Linked DNA regions of Longibacter salinarum. The protein of the gene in region 1 interacts with the protein of each later gene in a pairwise test. Links are inferred from orthologs where the notes say so. Each region holds a gene or a part of one and is shown on either strand. Other genes may lie near its edges. The genes, in order: rlmN and ftsZ.

Region 1 (3,175 bases):
TCCTTTAAGTCACCGCTCATGTTCGCCCCGGCCATGATTCCGGTGGTCGCGGGGAAGAAGACGGCAAAGACGATCCAAAATCCCGAACCGTCCCCGGCGGCCGTAGCGAAGTCGCCCCAGAGTTTTATCTCGCCAAGATCGTACTGCATTGAGCCGGTGCCTGCCGCCAGACCGATCGAGACGAGCGATGCCGCGATGATAGCCATAATCAGGTACTGGACGCGGATGGCGAAGTCGGCGCTAACATATGCAATGCCGTAGAGCGTGACGAAAACCGCGGCGTCCACGAGCATAGCGCTATGCCCCGGGAAAATCGCGAGCCAGCCTTCGCGAAAGCCGAAAATGTACATCGTCACCGCCAGTGCCTGCGAAAGGTAGCGCGGGATCCCCACGCTCCCGCCGACCTCAAGACCGAGCGACTGCGCGATGACCGCGTACGCTCCACCGGCCCCAATTCGGATGTTCGTCGTGATGGACGACATCGAGAGGGCCGTGCAGAGCGTGATACCGAACCCGAGGAAGATGATCATCAGCCCGCCGAGAAGCCCGGCATTGCCGATCACCCAGCCTTCCCGGAGGTACATGATGACGCCGAGGATCGTCAGGAGCGTCGGTGTGAAGACGCCGCCGAACGTCCCAAACTTCTTGCGACCCTTCGTCGGTGTGCTTTCAACGGACGCCTGGACATCCTCTCCGACCGAGATGCCCTCACGACGATCGGACGTAGAGGCATTTGAAGCGGTTTGCTCGGACGAGACGGAGCCAGCTGCGTTGGACTCGTTCATGAGACGAGTAGGTTCGGGAGAAACAGCGCGATGTATTCGCGAGACAAAGTTTCTCCAACATATGAATGAACACGGTGACGTGTCCAACGACCGGGGAGAAGTGAGAGCCCGGTTTTGTTACTACAACGAGATTGGGATTCTCCAGCGGGGAAACGGGATAACAGGCGTTGTTATCCGTGATTTGAATACAGTCCAGGATTGTGCGTTTACTCTTTATTGGCAAGCTGTCCGCACGCGGCGTCGATATCCTGACCCCGACTCCGACGCACCGTAACGGTCACGCCTTCGCTAATGAGAACCTGAATGAAGTCATCGAGCCGATCTTCGGGCGTTCGACCGAAGCCGAGTCCATCGACCGGGTTGTACATGATGAGGTTGACCTTGCTCGGCACCCACCGCGTGATCTCTGCGAGCTTTCGGGCATCCTCTTTGGAGTCGTTGACCCCGTCGAACATGCAGTATTCGTACGTGATCGGGCGGCCGGTATGAGCTGCGTAATACTCGATCGCTTCTTTCAGCGCCGGCAGACTCGTTTTCTCCGCCTCGTTGATGGGCATGATGGAGCTTCGCTTCTCGTTCGTCGGCGCGTGTAGCGAGACGGCGAGGTGGAAGCGCCGCTCGTCATCGGCGATGTCCTTGATCCGACGTGCGAGCCCGACCGTTGACACCGTAATCCGACGCGGCGAAAGGTCGAGGCCTTTCTCGTGCGTCAAAATATCGATGCTCGTCATGACGCCGTCGTAGTTGAGAAGAGGTTCGCCCATGCCCATGTAGACGACATTCGAAATGGGTTTGCCAAAATGCTCGAGCGCAGCGTCGTTCATCAGCCGCACCTGATCGACGATCCCGCCGGCAGAAATGTTTTCCTGAAAGCCCATCTGGCCCGTCGCACAGAAGGTGCAACCCATCGCGCAGCCAACCTGGCTGGACACACAGACGGTCAGACGTCGAGCGTCTCCACGCTCATCAATGTCCGGAATGAGTACCGTCTCCGCCCGGTTACCCGAGGGAAGACGGAAAAGCGCCTTCATCGTACCGTCGCCCCCTTTCTGCATCGTGTCCACGTCGAAGCTGTGGATCGTCGCATGCTTCTCCAGAGCCGCACGAAAATCTTTGGGGAGGCTCGTCATTTCTTCGAAGCTCGCCGCGCCCTTTCCGTACATCCAGTGGAAGAGCTGTCGGCCGCGGTACGCCGGCTGACCGATGGAGGTGACGAACGCCTCCAGGTCATCCGTGCCCATCGCTTTCAGGTTCACGCGTCCGTCGTCGGCTTTTGCGTGGTGGGGAATGTGGTCGAGGTCGATCATCCGGCGTGCTTCCGTTTGCAAAAGAGGTCGGGCCGAATCGGCGTTTTATCAGGCCCGCGTAGATAATATGTACGTGAGATGACGCGAAAACGTTTGACGTCCGGGACTTTACCCACTCGTGAAAGAGGCGATCGCGCTCCACGCGTCAGATCCCAGTGGGGTCAGTCCGAAAAGAACGGGCGGCGCACAGTCCAGACGGCGACGCCGATCATCAGGACGGCGAAGCCCAGACTGACCGAGATACTTGTCAGAGGTGAGGCGAGCGTACCGGGAGCAGAGGCGAGGCCGTACATGCCGTGGCGAATACCGCTGACTGCGTACGACACCGGGTTGATCCACACGAGCCACTGTAGAACCGGCGCGGCGCCTTCGTAAGGAAACATGGCACCGGACAGGAACCAGAGCGGCAGCAGGAAGAGATTCATCACGGCATGGAAACCGCGCGTGGTATCCATGCGCCATGCGATTGTGAACCCTAGGGCGGTGAACGAGAGGCCCGTGAGCAGGCAGATAGCGAGGATGAGAATTACGCCGGCTACGTTTGGATAAATCCCAATAAACGGTAGTGCAAGAAGGATAAGAAGTGCCTGCACTGTTGAAAGAATGGTACCGCCGAGCGCATTCCCAAAGACGAGTGCCGTACGAGGCGTTGGCGCGACCATCACGGCCTGGAGGAATCCGGATGTCCGTTCCTCGACAATGGAGATGGTGGAAAAGATCGCTGTAAACAGAAGAACCAGGGCGATCACGCCAGGGAACAGAAACTCCACGTAGTCAACGCCTGCTGTCGAGCCGGGCATCTGAAACGTGTCCTGAAATCCGAGCCCAAGTAGTAGCCAGAAGGCAATCGGCTGGGTGAACGCGCCGAGAAGCCGGCTACGGTCGCGGACGAACTTCAGAATCTCGCGGCCAGTTAGGGCAAAGACGGTAGTGAGGGCCTGCATGCGGTGATACGATTTCAGGGCAAGAGAGCGAGGCGCCGCGGTGGACGATTCAGGAGTTGCGCAGCACTCCCTTCGGCTCGTCGTCCGGCTGTACACCGGCCCGTGAAACGAACACATCTTCCAGTGTTGGCTGCCGGAC
Region 2 (3,195 bases), on another replicon or contig:
CCGGCGCTGCGACCGAAGCAATCGTCGATGCCATCGAGATTCCGGTCATAGCGTGTCTCGCTCCGATTCACTCGCATTCTGTCACTGAAATCGAGCGAGCTCTGGCTACAGGTGCACGGATGCTGCTTCTATCCGGCAACCGATCGGCACTCGACGTCAGGTTGCTGCTAGACCTCATTCGAGGCCGGGCAAAGACATTTCTATGGATCGACCAGCCGGCTTTACTCACCGAATTGAACGCCCTCTGCGAATTACGATGGACCGTCGCCCACGTCGACCTTCGCGCTCTCACACCAGATGGCTCGGCATCCGCGTTCGTTGATGGGTCGGCTTCATCGGTCTGCGCTCAACTCCGACCCCGCCCGTTCGGGATTGGATGTGCGTCGCCGGTTGGCGAATCCTCCTCCGGAACGATCCGCCTGTCCCGTACCGACCGGATTCGCATCGCCGCCCAGATGGGAGCATCCGTGCATGTTACCTCCCGTCGCGACTTGGCGGATGAGAGAGCCGTCCAGGCAAACATTCAGGCCGCCCTTGCCGCCTGGACCGCCGCCCGATACCGCTCAATGGCAACCGTCGCGCGAGATTTCGCCGTCTTGGCTCGACGTATCGGTGTAAACGACCCCGACGCTGCCGGAAGACGTTCGCGACGGACGGACGCGATCTCGACACGCGAAACGTCGTTCGGCAAGAGCCCTGCCTGACAACATCTGCCCCCCTCCTTGGGCCCGCGCGGTCGACACGTGGACGCACAAAAAGCCACGCCCCTCTCAGCCATATGGCGAAGAAGGACGTGGCTTCGTGTTTGGGCCCACGCCCACCCGTTTCCGGGAGAACGGGGCCTCGCAGAACCACAGGCACAGCGGTGCTCAAGCGCTGCGCGGAGGTCGACCGGAACTCATACTGCCGAGAATCGGCCGCCCGTGGTGGGGCTGGAGGGCCCTCTTATCTGTGCAAATGGGAATGCGATGGTGCATGCGGATCCACATCATGGTACGCACGCTCGCACTCTTTTTCCATAATACGCACATGGGGTGACAACCCTATGTCATTCGGCGATCTCGATGAGCCTCCGGCCGCCGGACAGTTCGGTCGACGGCCTTCAGGCTCACGTGATCAGGGGAACGACAGCAACAGGGTTAGTCCATCATTTTACGCAGGAATGCAGGCGTATCATCATCCGAAGAGCGGGACCGATGCTGATCCCGGTTCGGACGATCCTGGTTCAGGTCGTCTGCACGGAGGCGCTTGATGTTCGACTGAGACGGACCGTTGTTGCTGGCCTGAGCCTGTCCTGACTCATCGGAACGCGCGTTTCTTGCCGCACCATCGGATGACGTCTCGTCTTCGTCACCTGCGTCCTGATCTTGCTTTTGCTTTCGGCCCCGAAGGGGTGTACTGCGCCGCTCGTAGGCTGGTGTGTCGAGGTGGCGAAGGTTGTCCTCGCCCTTGTAGCGGTAATTCGGGCCGTTGCCGTCGAGTGGAACGGTCCGGCGCATGCCCGGCTCTTCGCCGTCTGTCTCTTCGTCCGCCTTGTCGAAGCCGGTCGCGATCACAGTGACACGAAGCAGATCGTCCATGTCATCGTCGATGACCGTACCGAAGATCACTTCGACGTTTTCTCCGGCCTCACGCTGGATGACGCTGGTGGCCGTCGTGGCCTCGCGAATACCGAGCGACGATCCACTCGTGATGTTAACGAGCACGTTGCGCGCTCCGGCAATCGACAGGCCGTCGAGGAGCGGGCTCGAGATCGCCTGAATCGCGGCTTTTTCTGCGCGGTTATCGCCTTTGGCCTCGGCCGAGCCCATGAGCGCTTCGCCGCCGTTCTTCATGGTCGTCTTCACGTCGGCGAAGTCAAGGTTGATCAGGCCGTGCACGGTAATCAGGTCACTGATGCCGCGGGTCGCGTTGTAAAGGACCTCGTCGGCTTTTTCGAACGCCTCGATGAGGCTTGTATTTTCGTCGGCGATATCGAGCAGCCGCTCGTTTGGAATGACGATCAGCGTATCGACATTCTTGCGAAGCAGTTCAATTCCTTCTTCAGCCGTCTTCTGGCGACGTGCGCCCTCACAGTCGAAGGGACGCGTGACAATCGCGACGGTCAGAATGCCCATCTTGCGGGCAATCGACGCGACGACCGGCGCACCGCCCGTTCCCGTCCCTCCACCCATTCCGGCGGTGATAAAGACCATGTCGTAGCCGTCGAGAGCCTGCTCCAGTTCGTTGGAGTTCTCCTCAATGGCTTCGGCACCGACGCTCGGGCGAGCGCCCGCGCCGAGTCCTTTCGTGAGCGTCCGTCCGGCCTGGATCTTCTGCGGAGCTTGGTTCTCCGCAAGGGCTTGCGCGTCGGTATTGATGGCAACGAACTCTACGCTACCGTGAATACCCTGATCAACCATGTTGTTGATCGCATTGCCTCCCCCTCCGCCAACGCCGACGACGCAGATTTTGGCTTCCTCATTGGCGGCATCGTCAAACGAAAACCGCGAGCTAAATTCGTTTTCCATAGGTTCCCTCCAGTCTGTGTGGTTCGAAAGTCTGAGCGACCCGATCTCCACCCGAGGTGAGCAGCCCCGAAGCAATGCTGGATCGGATCGACGGGTTGTCGTGGGGTTCGTGAGGTAGTGTGCGAGGAAACGGCCGATGCCGGTCGCGAGGCGACCCTGCTGCATCATCTGCCGAGTCGGCCGGGCCGACGCCGCTGAGCACGCGGTGACGGGGTCCAGACCTCTAAAAGGTTATGAGGCAAAGAGTTACCTTGCAAAGAAACAGGATAGTTTGACGAATCGCAACGTACCATTAAACTTACAGCTCGTCAAACCACGACTTCATTCGTGTGGCTATACGATTGACCAGCGTCTCACCCGACACGCGTTCGCCGTTTCGGTGCTGGTCGATGTCTTCGCTGAGCGTGGATCCGCCGATAACTTCCGGTCGCATGCCATAAAGCACAAGCCCCACGCCGGTGGAATATTTCGGATCGGAAACTTCCTCGACGAGTCCCCCGGAAAGTCCCATCGGGCGGCCGATACGGGCTTCCATCCCCAGCACTTCGGCGGCGAGGTCGGCTGTACCCGGAATCAGAGCGCCGCCGCCGGTGAGCACACACCCAACTCCGAGATGGCGCGCGTACCCGGACCGCTTGATCTCGATCGCGGCGATCTCCAGAATCTCTTCGAGCCGGGGCTGAAT

What was found.
Region 2: the proteins of rlmN (region 1) and ftsZ interact in binary tests that used the Escherichia coli proteins (3 or more experiments, as listed by UniProt). The link is inferred for Longibacter salinarum from one-to-one orthologs.

Annotation. Positions count from the first base shown.
Region 1 is NZ_PDEQ01000002.1:616,885-620,059, forward strand. What follows is about bases 43-2,892. They hold rlmN (dual-specificity RNA methyltransferase RlmN), read right to left. Parts: upstream 2,093-2,892; coding sequence 992-2,092; downstream 43-991. Other genes in these bases: CRI94_RS05850 (amino acid permease), read right to left, coding at 43-785; CRI94_RS05860 (ABC transporter permease), read right to left, coding at 2,254-2,892. Outside these bases: more of CRI94_RS05850, read right to left, coding at 1-42; more of CRI94_RS05860, read right to left, coding at 2,893-3,036; CRI94_RS05865 (ABC transporter ATP-binding protein), read right to left, coding at 3,086-3,175.
Region 2 is NZ_PDEQ01000005.1:338,169-341,363, forward strand. Bases 326-3,195 are described here. They hold ftsZ (cell division protein FtsZ), read right to left. Parts: upstream 2,511-3,195; coding sequence 1,140-2,510; downstream 326-1,139. Other genes in these bases: CRI94_RS11460 (hypothetical protein), read left to right, coding at 326-704; ftsA (cell division protein FtsA), read right to left, coding at 2,809-3,195. Outside these bases: more of CRI94_RS11460, read left to right, coding at 1-325. UniProt on the Escherichia coli protein: Essential cell division protein that forms a contractile ring structure (Z ring) at the future cell division site. The regulation of the ring assembly controls the timing and the location of cell division.